DNA from 4 places in the Robertmurraya sp. DFI.2.37 genome. Region 3 is predicted to be linked to each of the others. Evidence: predicted binding sites of a transcription regulator. Region 3 holds the regulator's gene; each other region holds the start of a gene.
The links. The regulator Rex, encoded in region 3, represses fermentation and respiration genes when NADH is low (regulators of the CRP and FNR family bind a similar motif). The targets are predictions, from matches to a motif close to TTGTGAAATATTTCACAA.
Positions count from the first base shown of each region.

Region 1: the regulator Rex is predicted to act here: its motif matches at 1,630-1,647, upstream of PZE06_RS09715 (DoxX family membrane protein).
Region 2: the regulator Rex is predicted to act here: its motif matches at 1,835-1,852, upstream of PZE06_RS16065 (anion permease).
Region 4: the regulator Rex is predicted to act here: its motif matches at 1,545-1,562, upstream of PZE06_RS16900 (4Fe-4S dicluster domain-containing protein).

Region 1 is NZ_JARGEJ010000014.1:1,410-5,114, reverse strand. Features, by position in the region: gene PZE06_RS09720 (DHA2 family efflux MFS transporter permease subunit) at 1-830, opposite strand, end outside; gene PZE06_RS09715 (DoxX family membrane protein) at 1,033-1,548, opposite strand; gene PZE06_RS09710 (cell wall hydrolase) at 1,794-2,234, shown strand; gene PZE06_RS09705 (DUF1129 family protein) at 2,321-2,995, opposite strand; gene PZE06_RS09700 (PadR family transcriptional regulator) at 2,992-3,327, opposite strand.
Region 2 is NZ_JARGEJ010000032.1:59-3,763, forward strand. Features, by position in the region: gene PZE06_RS16055 (PH domain-containing protein) at 167-565, shown strand; gene PZE06_RS16060 (LysR family transcriptional regulator) at 910-1,794, shown strand; gene PZE06_RS16065 (anion permease) at 2,077-3,462, shown strand; gene PZE06_RS16070 (hypothetical protein) at 3,488-3,664, shown strand; gene PZE06_RS16075 (fumarate hydratase) at 3,684-3,705, shown strand, end outside.
Region 3 is NZ_JARGEJ010000038.1:38,849-42,553, reverse strand. Features, by position in the region: gene PZE06_RS17800 (ABC-F family ATP-binding cassette domain-containing protein) at 1-1,086, opposite strand, end outside; gene moaC (cyclic pyranopterin monophosphate synthase MoaC) at 1,284-1,778, shown strand; gene PZE06_RS17790 (redox-sensing transcriptional repressor Rex) at 1,825-2,478, shown strand; gene PZE06_RS17785 (YdiK family protein) at 2,536-2,745, opposite strand; gene PZE06_RS17780 (CPBP family intramembrane glutamic endopeptidase) at 2,742-3,479, opposite strand.
Region 4 is NZ_JARGEJ010000035.1:6,312-10,016, forward strand. Features, by position in the region: gene napA (nitrate reductase catalytic subunit NapA) at 1-476, opposite strand, end outside; gene PZE06_RS16900 (4Fe-4S dicluster domain-containing protein) at 770-1,366, opposite strand; gene PZE06_RS16905 (SCO family protein) at 1,682-2,284, shown strand; gene PZE06_RS16910 (hypothetical protein) at 2,338-2,460, opposite strand; gene PZE06_RS16915 (penicillin acylase family protein) at 2,573-3,705, opposite strand, start outside.

The DNA.
Region 1 (3,705 bases), on a different contig from region 3:
CCCATAAAAGCGATCATTCCGATTGCTACAGCAAATGGGAAAATTGAATATGTAAAAACGCGAAATTCGAGCATTGGATGCTTTAGCCTTAATTGCCTGTAAATAAAAATGACCAGTGACGTTACTCCTATAGTCAGAGATAATATCGTGATCAGTGCAGACCAGCCATGATTACCTGCTGATGTAAATCCATAAAGCAAACCACCAAAACCGAAAGATGAAAAAATAATTGATGGTATATCAAGCTTTGGCTTTTGTACTTCTGTAACATTTTTTAGAGCGAAAAACGCAATAGCTATATCAATTATTGCGATTGGCAAAATAATATAAAATAATACCCGCCATGAATAGTGTTCCGTTACATAACCTGATAATGCCGGCCCAATTGCCGGTGCAAATGAGATCACCAGTCCGATTAGTCCCATTGCTGCTCCGCGTTTATTCACAGGAAAAATCATTAAAAATACCGTTTGCATCAACGGCATCATTACCCCAGCTCCAGTGGATTGAATGACACGGCCAACTAACAACATTGGAAAATTCGGGGCAATAGCAGCGACAAATGTACCCGCTGCAAATACGCTCATCGCCGTTATAAATAGCTGTCTAGTAGAAAATCGCTCTAATAAAAACGCACTAATTGGAATCATGATGCCGTTCACTAGCATAAAAACAGTTGTTAACCATTGTGCGGTATTAGCTGTAATCCCCATCTCTTCCATAATCGGTGGAATCGCTGTTATCATTAATGTCTGATTTAAAATAGCAATAAACGACCCTGCAAGTAACAGGATCACAATTGTTCTTCTGTTGAAATTTAATTTTTGCATAACATTCCTTCTCTCTTGCTTTTGATTACTTTCTCAAGAATACATGATTCGAACTCAAGATTCTAATAGTTTGTTTCCATTTTAATGAAATTTAGGATCAGTATGGTTTATATAAATTATGTAAGACAAAAGGCAAAAATGGAATCCGAACAACAAAAAAAAGCAGGAAATTTTCCTGCTGTTGGATTGCCTATATTTAAAATCATGTTGGAATTATATGACTTTCTTTATTTCTACTTTTTCTCAATAATTTACGGAGATATGGCAATACGTAGCGATCTAATCCGTATTTACCAGCGTTATAGCCTGCTGCTGCAATAAACACTCCCATCAAAATATCTGTTGGGTTATGAGATACGGTACCGGAAAGCATGAATGAAAAATTCATGACTAGGGCAAAAAATGCTGCCGCTGTTGTCAAACAGCCAAGTATTAAGCCTAAACCTACTAATAATTCTCCCCAAGCAACGAGGGGGCTAAATAAACCTGCATTTGGAACGGCAAAGCTGTCTAAAAATGATACCCAACCACTATACACTGGTGAACCATCAGGTCCGGTTACAGGATTGGCTACTGCACCTTTTAAAAAACCACTTGCATCAAATCCTCCTGTAATTTTTCCCCACCCAGCTGTCATCCAAGCCCAACCAAGATAGATCCTCACGACCGTTAAAAGACCTGCAACAATATTGTTCTCCCTTAATAATTTCCCAATCATGATAATCCCCCTTATCCAACATGTTAATGTTATTATCTTTCTACTTAAAGATTATCATGAACAAAGAATAAATACATTGACTTGTGCACTTATTCACATATTTGATACAAAGTTATGGCAGACTTTTGAACATAATTCATCAATAATTAAATGTGTAGAAAAACTGATCTTTTTTCTTCTAACTTACAGAGATCGATAACATTTTTGTCGTTTTATCTCATACACTTTATTTAGAGGTGATGACAGTGGCAAGGGTAAAATATACAGACAGTGATGTAGCCTTAATGGCTAGAATGATGCGGGCTGAGGCTGAAGGTGAAGGCCGGCTAGGCATGCTTATGGTTGGCAATGTAATTGTTAACCGACTTAAAGCAAATTGTTTAGATTTTGAAGACTTGAGAACGATTTCACATGTTATTTTCCAAGTTCAAGGCGGAAATTATTCTTTTGAAGCTGTACAGAAAGGAAATGTTTTTTATAATCCTGCACGTGCTGTTGAAAAGAAATTAGCGAAACAAACTTTAGATTATTGGCGAGAACACCCTTCTAAATATGCACTATGGTACTTCAATCCATATGCTCCCTGTCCACCAACATGGTATGATCAGCCATTTTCTGGACAATTCAAACAACATTGCTATTATGAACCACAAGCAAATACATGTGAAAGTGTCTATATAGGTTAAAAAGCGCCAACGGCAACAAACTTTTTTCCCTACCATTAATTTCATTTATTCCAAAAGAACTGCCCGTTTTTTACGGGCAGCTTTGCTTAATACTTTTTCATCTGCTTATATACATAAATACTTGCTAAAATTACGAATCCAGTAAGCAAAGATGCCCACCATGAAAATTCAAATGAAGGTCCAATTTTTGGTAGAAACTTGACTATTAGTAAGATAGAAGCCATGCCAATGGCTCCGGTGAGGCCAACTTTAATCATTTCTTTCCATTTACTTTGCTTTTCTTTAAACAAAGTGCCTTCTATAGATTTAATAATATACATTATCGTCACAGTCACAAATGCAGCTATAACGAACGCAACCACAATAACCGTAACCGGATATACTGTTGAATTAACTTCTGTAAATGGTGACAATATTAAGAAAAGAAACCCTCTAATAATAAGAACCCAACCAATAATATTGGCAATAATCCCACCAATGAACGGGAACAGTTCTCGTTTCTTCGATTTTGGAAGCTGCTCGATAATTTCATCTGCATACCCCTTTAAGTCATCACCAAATATATCTTTTCCTGTTTTCCCTATCCGCTGTCCTTCAAGGAGATGATCGAGCAATTCCATTAACACTTCTTCTGTATGCTGTTCAGAAAGTCTGAACTTAAGTCGAATATAGATTAGTAAATCACTATAATATGCTTCATTTTCTGGAGTTAATAATTCTCTTTTGCGATTGTTCTCTTCAATTAATGCCTTAACATTCATAATTGACTTCCTCCCCCTAACAGCAATTCATTGACTGGTTTTGATAATTGACTCCATTCTTTGATTATTTGTTTTAATGCCTTTTGCCCTTCTTCCGTCAAAAAATAATATTTGCGGTTCGGTCCAGAATCAGAAGGACGCATTTCTCCTCTAATTAAGCCATTTTTTTGAAGCCTTAATAAGATCGGATAGATCGTCCCCTCGCTAACATCAGCTAAGCCAATATGAAATAATTTTTGCGAAAGCTCGTAACCGTACACAGGTTCCTTTTCTATGACAGCCAATACACACCCATCTAATATCCCTTTTAATAACTGGCTTCTGATTGACATTGGCATACTCCTTTCTTCACTAGTTTGCAATACAAGATAGTAAAATAAAAAATAAAACTATATGGTATAGCATAATAGCTGGTCAAAAAAAAGCTAACTTGCATTACATAATAGTTGTTTTTAGTGTAGCATCTTTTTAAATTTTTTGTCAAGGTATCTTTTTAACATCACTAATATAGCCTTATTTCATCTGAATTTTATCGTTTGCTTGATTCCAATATGAAAGAATTAATAACAGGATACTAACCGGGACATATGAGAAATGTGACAGATAAGCTTAATAAGAATCCTCACAAGGAATCCCAGTAGTTCTGCTCCATAATGTCTTTATTTCGAGAAAAGGCAGTGAAACCAAGTCTCACTGCCCTCTTCTCTGAT
Region 2 (3,705 bases), on a different contig from region 3:
AATCTTATTAACACATAAGTATAAAAAAGTGGGTGTTCATATTGGGTAAGGGCGAAGTAAGAGTTACTTCACCCCAACAATTGACGTTGAACCTATAAAAAACAAAGGGAGGTATCGTGAATAAATGGTTTTTCGTTCAAAGGTGGATGCTTTTTTTGTGAATTTTATGCTGGTAGTCGTGCTCATTATTGCTTTGGCTTCATTCTTTCCATTGTTTTTAGAAGGTGGAACTGAACCATTAGTCGTGCTCATATTGACTTCAACTTTTCTAATTATAATTGGTTTTATTTTATGGTGTACCTTTTCCGTTAAATATGTATTCTATCAAGATTATTTATTGGTTAAAGGTGGCCCATTTAAAAGTAGAATTCCATATGAAGAGATCACAAAAGTTTCCCCAACAAGAGAGATTTTCACTGGTTATCGAATATTGTCATCACGGGACGCAATTGAAATTTTTTATAAGACAGCGTTTATGGGAAGTGTGAAAATTTCCCCGAAGGAACAAAAGCGGTTTATGATCGAGTTAGAGAAACACTGCCCACATATAAGGGGCGAAGAGTGATACATGCTAGATTTTCTTATGTGTTTTTGGGCAATGCTCAAAGTTCCATTGCTGTTTCATAGAATAGAATAATCCCATTAAAGCACCTGCGAAGCATTGTTTCGCGGGTGCTTGTTTATTTAGAAAGACTTTATAAACACCTTACAAATGTGCTTAATATTGAAATGTCAAGCTGTAAATGAACATTTTGTTACAGGATCTTACTTACTTTAATTACAAAATAGTATCAAAAGTTACCTATCTAATCTGCCTGTACAAAGCCAAATATAATGACAGTGAATTCGACAACTGTGTTGTGAATTCAACAAATTTTGGAACTAGAAAAGGAAACAGGAGGTTAGAAAATGGAGCTTAGACAATTAGAGTATTTTGTTGAGGTCAGTCGTTTGAAAAGCTTTACGCATGCTGCAGAATCACTACATGTATCACAGCCATCCATTTCCAACTCACTTCATAAGCTAGAACAGGAATTAGGGGTAAAACTCCTTGAAAGAACAACGAAGAGTGTCTCACTTACGTTAAAGGGAGAAAAATTTCTCGCTCGTATGGTCGAGATTTTAGCCAATATGGATGAAGCGATACAAGAAATTAGTGACGCAAATGATGGAGTCGTGAATTTTGGCCTTCCACCGATGATTGGTGCACAAATGTTTCCGAATGTATTTATGGGATTTAAAGAAAAATATGCAAAGATAGAATTTGCGGTTATTGAAAAGGGATCTGTCGCAATTAGAAAGCTGATTGAAAAGGGGGAATTGGAAATGGGCTTTATTATTCTCCCAGAACAGTCCGATAAATTAGAAATGCTGCCCCTAGTTCAGGATCAGCTTGTCATATGTATGCCAAAAAATCATGAATTGAGTCGAAAAAAGAGTTTAAGCTGCAGTGATCTGGTTAATGAGAAATTCATTATGCTCTCTGAGGAATATGTACATCATGATGCCTTATTAAAGCATTGTTTTCCGTCTACGATAAAGCCGAACATTATTTTTACATCAGATAAAGTTGAAACCGTCAAGGCAATGGTTGCGAAGGGGCTCGGACTTTCTTTGCTGATGGATCTATACGTGAAGGACCGTCAAGAGATCGTTTCTGTTCCATTGCAAAATCGCATTTATATCAATATTGGACTAGCTTGGAGGAAAGGAAAAAAATTATCCAATGAATATAAAAAGGTAGCGGAGTTTATTCGTGATTATTTCAATCAAAGCAATCGAGTGGCAAAGTGATCACAATTATTTTTGTAATTGTGTTTTTAAAAAAGAAACTTTGTGAAATATTTCACTTATAGTTTTTACCTATTAGTTTATAGCAAATCGGTATTTCACGGTCAAGAAATTATATGTGAAGATATGCACATAAGCAGGAGTTAACAGCTCTCTGCCCATTTTGAAAACAAATATTAGGGAGTGAAAAAAATGGGAGCGGCAGTAAGAAATGTAGCTCAGCCTCAAATTCCTTCAAAGATTCGGCAAGCAAAGGAGAAACCAAGCAAAGAAGTCAATTTTCTCATGTTGTTTATTACGTTAGCAGTTGGAGCGATTATTTGGTTTATCGGGGCACCAGCTGGCCTGGATCCAAAGGCGTGGCAGCTGTTTGCTATTTTCGTAGCCACGATAGTCGGGCTCATCATTAAGCCGATGCCGATGGGAGGAGTGGCAATTCTCTCGATTACAGCGGTTGTTTTAACAGGAACGTTGGAGCTAGGCGATGCTTTAAGTGGTTTTCAAAATACGACAATCTGGTTGATTGTCATCGCCTTCTTTATCTCAAGAGGATTTATCAAAACAGGCTTGGGGAATCGTGTAGCGTACATGTTTGTTAAAAAATTCGGAAAGAAGACATTAGGGCTTTCTTATTCATTGTTAATCAGTGACTTAATTTTAGCACCTGCGATGCCAAGTAATACGGCCCGTGGTGGGGGAATAATCTTCCCGATTATCCGTTCTTTATCAGAAACATTTGGCTCGAAAGTGGAAGACGGGACAGAAAGGAAGATCGGTTCCTTCCTCACAAAAGTTGCCTTCCAAGGAAATATGGTGACTTCTGCTATGTTCTTAACAGCGATGGCGGCCAATCCTTTAGCAGCCTCACTCGCCGGTGATGCTGGAGTTAGAATCACATGGACCGGCTGGGCAATTGCCGCATTAGTGCCAGGGGTGGTCAGTTTGATTGTTGTCCCTTACTTTATCTACAAGGTTTATCCACCAGAGATAAAAGAGACCCCTGCAGCAGCAGAAATTGCGACGAAGAAACTGCAGGAGATGGGACCTATTCGTAAATCTGAGTGGAATATGATTGCCGTATTTTTACTCATTTTAGGCTTATGGATTTTTGGTGAAAACATTGGAATTAATGCAACAACGACAGCGTTGATTGGATTATCAGTCTTATTGCTATCATCCGTTTTATCTTGGAAGGACATTAAAAAAGAAGAAGGTGCATGGGATACATTGGTTTGGTTTGCAGCTCTTGTGATGATGGCCTCCTACTTAAATACATTAGGGATGATTCCATGGTTTAGCGACTTGATGAGTGGAGCAGTAAGTGGTCTTTCTTGGATCTTGGCATTAGGTGCATTAGCACTTATTTATTTCTATTCTCATTATTTTTTTGCTAGCAGTACGGCTCATGTCAGTGCTATGTATGCCGCCTTTTTAGCGGTTGCAATGGCTGCGGGTGCACCGCCAATGCTAACGGCTCTTATTTTAGGATTCTTTGGCAATTTATTTGGCTGTATTACGCATTATGGTTCAGGGCCGGCACCGGTTTTCTTTGGTTCCGGTTATGTAACGCAAAATAAATGGTGGTCGATCGGTTTTGCCATTTCTATTATTCATATCATTATTTGGGCTGTGATTGGTGGAGTTTGGTGGAAAATTCTTGGACTATGGTAAACCGATTGTCAGGAGGCGATCTCAATTGAAATCACAATGCTGTCAAGCAGACGTTATGAAAAGAAGCAAAATAGATGCCTTTCATGGAGCGGATGACGAATATGAACTGCAAATACCAGTCATCATTTGCAGGAAATGTGGCCGTGAAGAACAGCTTATTTTCAGTGGTCAAAAAGTAAAAACAAATCATAAAGCAAGCTAGAAAAAACGGAGGGGTAGAAATGAGAGAGATAACAGCAGAGC
Region 3 (3,705 bases):
AACAAGGGCAATACTGTCTCCCCTTGTGAGGCGAAAGGAGAGCCCTTCACTAATTTTTTCACTGTCGTAACCGATTGCTAAAGAGTCTACTTTTAATACGTCATTTCCACTTTGTCTTTCGATGTCAAAGCCAAATGAGGCTGATTTTTCATCACCAAGAGGCCTGTCCAACACTTGCATTCGTTCTAATTGTTTTCTGCGACTCTGCGCCCTTTTAGTTGTGGAAGCGCGTGCTAAGTTACGTTGGATAAAGTCTTGAAGTTTAGCGATTTCTTCCTGCTGTTTCTCATATTGTTTCATCTCGCGCTCGTAGTTCAATGCCTTTTGTTCTAGATAGGCACTATAATTCCCTGTATATCTTGTGATGTTTAAACGCGAAATTTCATACACTTGGTTCACGACTTTATCTAAGAAGTAGCGATCATGGGAAACGATAAGAATAGCACCAGAATAGCCCTGTAAGTAGTTTTCCAACCATGAAAGAGTATCGATATCAAGATGGTTTGTCGGTTCGTCAAGAATTAAAATATCAGGCTTCGTTAACAATAGCTTTCCTAAGGCAAGTCTTGTTTTTTGCCCGCCGCTCAAACTCGAAATCTTTGTTGAGTAATCAATAGAATGGAAATTTAATCCATGCAAAACAGAGCGAATATCTGCTTCGTATTGATAGCCGCCGTTTTCTTTGTAGGATACTTGCAGTTGATCATACTCTTTTAAGATTTTTTCATACTCTGTTGAATGATTAAAGACAGCCGGATCAGCCATTTTTTCTTCTAATTGTCTCAGCGATCGTTCCTGTAATTTTAAATGCTGGAATACCGTCAACATTTCATCCCAAATGGAATAATTCGATTCCAGTCCGGTTGTTTGCGCTAAATATCCAATCTCGACACCCTTCGGTTTAATAATCTCGCCACTTTCATAAGACAGCTGTCCAGCGATAATTTTTAGGAGTGTCGATTTTCCAGCGCCATTTCGTCCAACGAGTGCAATCCGATCCTTTGTTTGTACCTCTAGTTTTATATTCGTTAAGATGGGGTCAGCCCCATATGATTTTGATAGTTGATTTACTTGTAATAGTATCATTGGTTTCACCTCAATATGTCTAGGAATAGTGTAACGTAGAACCTTAAGAACAGCAATTAAAGAAGATTTTTCCTGGCATTCTTCATTATGAAGAGATACGTTTTTTCCTCATAAAAGAGAAATTTATTGTGAAGATAATAACAATATTTTCACAAAGATCACAAAATAGTGTATCATTTGAAGTGAGGTGTTTGATAATGGCAGAGTTTACCCATTTTAATGAAGAAGGCAGAGCAAAAATGGTTGATGTTAGCGATAAGAAGGAAACCGTAAGAACGGCAATTGCTAACTCTAGTATTACAGTAAATAAACAAATTTACGAGCAAATTACCCAGCAGCAAAATAAAAAAGGGGATGTACTTGCAGTTGCTCAAGTAGCAGGTATTATGGCTTGTAAGAAAACAGCGGATATTATACCAATGTGTCATCCACTTCCATTGACAGGAGTGAATATTTCATTCAAGTGGGCAATAAAGGATGAGAATTATGAGTTAAAAATTGCTGCATCTGTTAAGACAAAAGGAAATACGGGAGTAGAAATGGAAGCGTTAACAGCAGCTTCGGTTTGTGCGCTCACAGTGTATGATATGTGTAAGGCAGTTGATAAAGGCATGGTTATTGGTCAAACGTATTTAGTGGAAAAGACTGGTGGTAAAAACGGCGATTTTAAAAGGGAAGAAGAAGTAAAATAAGGTTTAACTCGTTAAAAAAGGACTATATAGGGGTGGGGGAAATAAAATGAGTAACGATACAGTGAAAATACCTCAAGCAACGGCAAAGAGACTACCGTTATATTATCGCTTTTTAAAGAATTTACATTCTTCAGGAAAACAGAGGGTTTCCTCTGCTGAGCTAAGTGAAGCGGTGAAGGTAGATTCAGCAACAATCCGGAGAGATTTCTCCTATTTCGGTGCTTTAGGAAAAAAAGGCTATGGTTATAATGTTAATTATTTGCTAACCTTTTTTCGTAAGACCCTTGATCAAGATGAGTTAACAAAAGTTGCGTTGATTGGTGTCGGAAATCTAGGTACTGCGCTGCTTCATTATAATTTCTTGAAAAATAATAATACAAAAATTGCTGTTGGCTTTGATGTTGAAGAGGCGAAGATCGGTACAACGATCGGGGATGTTCCTATTCATCATATGGACGAGCTTGAAAAAATAATTACAGAAATGGGCATTACAGTAGCAATTTTAACGGTACCAGCTCCATTTGCCCAAACGATTACAGACCGACTCGTAGCAGCTAATGTTAAGGGAATCCTTAATTTTACACCAGCAAGACTAACTGTACCAGCGACAACAAGAGTTCACCATATTGATCTGGCTGTGGAGCTTCAATCATTGGTGTATTTCCTTAAGCATTATGGAGTAGATGAGGAAGAGGAATAATTTTATGACAAAAGGCATGAACTCGGTATAACTAAGTTCATGCCTTTTTTATGCTGTTTATTTTTTATCTTTTTGAATGGCTTTTACTTTGAAGTGAAAGAGAACCATTCGAATCCCACTTCCGAAATCAAAGGTAGCTAAAATGACGAATAAATAGGTGAAAATTCCCCATTCGCCATTACGCTGTACATCCTGGACGGCAAAATAGGTAAATAAAAGTCCAAGAACAATATAAAGGATACCTGAGAACAAAGGTGTTCGTATCATAGAAAAAGACCTCCAATGAATCTCTGAATAGATTCTGCTTCTCGTAGCATTCGTTCAATATCTTCTTTAAAAACAGATTGCACGAGAACAACAAAGGTGTTCATGGCAACATGAGCGATGATTGGAACAATAATTCGTTTTGTTTTAATATAGAGAAAAGCAAAGGTAAAGCCCATTGCCGAGTACAGCAATAAATGTTCGATTTCTGCATGGGCTAAGGCAAAAATAACAGAGCTTATTATGGCTGAGAGAAAAAAGTTCAGCCGCTTATAAAGTGAGCCGAAAATAATTTTACGAAAAACGATTTCTTCCAGAATGGGTCCAATAACAGAACTGACAATGACAACAACTGGAAAGGATTCAATCAAAGAGAGGATTTGCTGTGTATTTTCAGAGCCCATATCTATTCCTAACCAACTTTCAATATTGGCAGCTAACCCTTGAGCAAATAACGCGAGAAATACGCCAGCGATCGCCCAAACAATTGAGGCTGAAACAGAAGCAGTCTCTCGATCCAAGCTTGGTTGCTTCATTTCTTTACGCAAAAGGAATAAAGTCGCGAGCAAGGCTACGGAAAAGCTGAAGACAATCCAAATAACGACAGCGTAGACAGCCATCTCCTCTATACTATATCCAATTAACACGCCGCCAAATGTTAAAGCTGGCACTCCTAAAAAAGTTGAAAGTTGCATCGTAATGTAAATGATTAAAATGTACCAATATTCCTTTTTCAAATTATGATTCCCCTTTTAAACATAACTAATGATGCACTAAAACCATTCTACTAATAAAATTGCTAAACGTACAAATAGTTGCCTTAAAATATTTGTCGATGGATATTTTTTCAAAAGTAGTACATACTTTGAAAGGTTATATGCAAGAAAGAGCCGGCAGGAAATGAGGCGCAGTACGATCTAAAAATTCATGTAAAAATTTGTGTTAATTTTTTTAAAAAATCGT
Region 4 (3,705 bases), on a different contig from region 3:
TCCATAATCGTTTGCTGGCCAGAACCCCAAAAAGCAATTGACTTTGGATCCTTATCATAATTTTCTTTTAATTTACTTGCCACAAGATCTAAAGCCTCTTCCCACGTTGCTTCCCGGAACCCTTCCATCGTCCCTTTTTTTGATTTATCTTCACGAATGAGCGGCTTTGTTAAGCGATCCTTGCCAAACAGAATCTTACCTACATAAAATCCCTTAATACAATTCAAACCTCTGCTTGAACGATTATCTGGATCTCCCTTTGTAGCAACGACTTTACCATCTTTTACGCCGACGAGAACCCCACATCCAGTACCGCAAAAACGGCAAACGGTCGACTTCCATTCATCTGGCTCAACACTTTCTTGGGCGGTTACGGCTGTGCTATTTGATTTTTTATCCTCCTTTTTACATCCTGCTACAGCCAATGTCATCGAAATGGCTGTTGCTTTTAACAAACTTCTTCTTGTCAATTCCATTCGTTCTTTCCTCCCTTTTTTTAGGTAGTTAATTTCTACTTTCAGCCTACTTATCTCTTGAAATTAACTAGAGAGATTCAATTTTTTGGCTTTGTTAAACAGAATGATTGAAATACGATTTTGACTCATTTGTCTGAAAACTTAGTTTCAAAAACTTTCAATATAACTATAGTTTTCTGATTTCATAGAATCAGAAAAAAATGAGTAACGTATCAACGCCGACATATAACAAAGCCTATTTTTAAGTGAACTATACCCTTTGTTGGATAAGGACATTTTCACCAAAAACCTTCTTAAAATAATCCGCTATCTTCACGGGGCTTTACTTTAATTGCTACGGGATTATCGATGACACACCGTTGCTCGCAAATTCCGCAGCCCACACATTTTTCTTTATCAATCACAGGTGCAAAAATGGCATGGAGATTATCATCTGGCTTCATATGTATGTCGAGCTTAATCGCCTCATCTATTAATGGGCATTCCCGATAACAAACTTCACAGCGCATTCCCTGATAAGCAATGCAACTCTCCGTATCAATAACAGCAACACCAATATCAACATCGTGGACCGTTGAAATTCCTCTTAAAGCATCAGTTGGACAAACGTTCACACATGGAAAATCTTCACAAAGCATACATGGACTTTCTCTGGCAATAAAATACGGAGTTCCCATCCCAAGACCATGCTTTTCTGTCCCCATTTTAATCGAGTCATACGGACAAGCCTGGTTGCATTTACCACACCGAATGCATAACGCCATGAATTCATCTTCATCAGCAGCACCAGGTGGTCTGAGTACCTTTTTGCTACCTCCTTTCATTAAGTTGAGTAGCTCATAGGCAAGCAATCCGCCTATGCCCCATTTAATTAAGCCGATGCCTTTCATTTACTCACATCCTAAATGATCGGAATTTCCCTACCCACATCTTAATCACCTAAAATCGCATAAATCCGTGATATATTCCACAAAATGCAAATGTTCACAGTTTCATAACATTTCCGTAACGAAATTGATCCATATTTTGGTTGAAAAATATTTACTTAAAATGGAATTATTAATCTTATTGAAAAACATTTCACATGAATTTTAAATCCACGTTGTTATATAAAAAACTGAAGGAGGAGTAAAAAATAGAAGTTCACAATATATCCATAGTATTTTCCTTATTATTTTTTTATCTTTAATATGGGAGGTTACAAAATGAAGAAAATATATATTTTATGCGGTGTAATCGTAGCTCTTGCCATCACGGCTGGGATATCTTTTTTCCTGATTCGTGACAGTATGGCGAAAATACCAGAGAATATTGATTTAATCACGACGAACAATGAGGTATACAAATTTTCAGAGTCCGAAAAAAAGCTAAAACTAGTAGAATTTATGTACACAAACTGCCCTGATATTTGTCCTACTACAACCCTTAAAATGAATATGTTAAAAAAAGATTTGCAGGATGCTGGTGTATTTGGTGAAAAAGTCCAATTCATGACAATCACGATTGATCCGTACAAAGACACTCCTGAAGTTCTGCAGCAGTATATGTATAATTTTGATGTAGAAGATGATGGCAATTGGATTTTCCTAACAGGAGATCAAAATAATATTAAAGAAGACCTAAAAGAAATTGAAGAGTTAGCAAATACATTTCAATTTCAATATCGGGACCCAGGAGATGGTTTCTTCATTCATTCGACCTTTGTCTACCTTTTAGACGAGAATAATCGCTACATTAAGAAATATCCAATGGGAGAAGAATTTAATAGAGAAGACATATTTAAAAAAATCATGCAAAAAGTAAATTAAAGCATTAAAAAGGAAGCGGTCATAAAACACCGCTTCCTTTTTTCCTCTTTCATTCAGTTGCTTGGAGCCGTTTGTTGTTGAAGCATAAGTAGCGTCTTTCTTGGTTTTGTAATGCTAGCTTTTATTCCGGACTTTTTTAAACGATCGACAAGGTCTACTAGCTTCTTTTTATCCATGATAAAATCTCCTTTTACGTTCTTAATTATTTCTATTGTAACGAATAAATATGAATAAACTATGAAAAAATCGAAATTAATTCTTTTTTTTTTGGAAATTTTTAAAATGGATTCAATGAGCCTTTGGTTTTAACCTTAAAGTTTTCCCTTCGTTATTGTGTAATTTTGTTTCGTGATAGTCTCCAGTAACCCAGTTCTTTAATTGATTCTGATACCATTTATGAAATACATGTCCTGATTGTCCTGGTCCAACGAGATGGTAACCTGTTGTCTGCTTATTCATATCGATTACAAATCTCCAAGAACCCCCATGGTTAACTGTACCATCCTCCCTGAACGCGGCTGCCTGAACAGTAACAGCGCTTCCACCAACTGAAATTCTTCCTTTTTGATTGAACAAAAGATTTAATGGCTTAACAGTTGCCAACGGATGTGGAAAATAGATTTGATGGTAATCTCCCCACTGCCACTTTTCCATATTCTTTCCTTGTTGAGACTCTAAATTCGCTATAACTCGAAGTAAAGACTTTTCCAATACGTTAATGATTCCCTTATGCTCTTCTATCCATGGACCAGGCGTACCCTCAATAGCTCTTCGCAGGAGTTGATCCACTGCCTGACGTTTCCCCCTAAATAAGTCAAGTGTTTCTTGAGAAATTTCCTTTTCAAATAGAACTTTTGCGATTTCGTCCATCCATAAATTAAATAGGAGTGGTGCTGCTTGCTCTGGAGAATCGATATAATCCCATTCTTTTAATATTGATAGAGCTTGGGATACCTTATTATTACTCGATTTTTGTAACAAATCGATAAATGGAGGGACAAACTCCCTCGCTTGAATGTTCAGTTGATCCATTTGTAAATGCATCATATCCTCAACCTCGATCTGTTCAGTTGATGAGAGTACTTCTTGAATTCTCATTTGCCTATAGCCTTGCGCCCAATCATGACTAATATGATACGGATAATCATCCCCGACCACTTTATTATTAGCTGTTGAAATGAACCCATCTTCCGGATTGACAGTGCGTGGTAGCTTATCATATGGAATATAACCTACCCACCCGTATTCATCAGTCCATCCGGGGGCAGGCAACAGACCATTCCCTTTTTTACGAATCGGAATTTTTCCATTTGCTTTATAGGCTATCGTTCCATCTGTAGAAGCAAAGACGAAATTTTGTGCAGGTGTATGAAATCCTTCGAGCGCTTCTTCAAATTCTTCCCAGCTTCCAGCTTTATTCA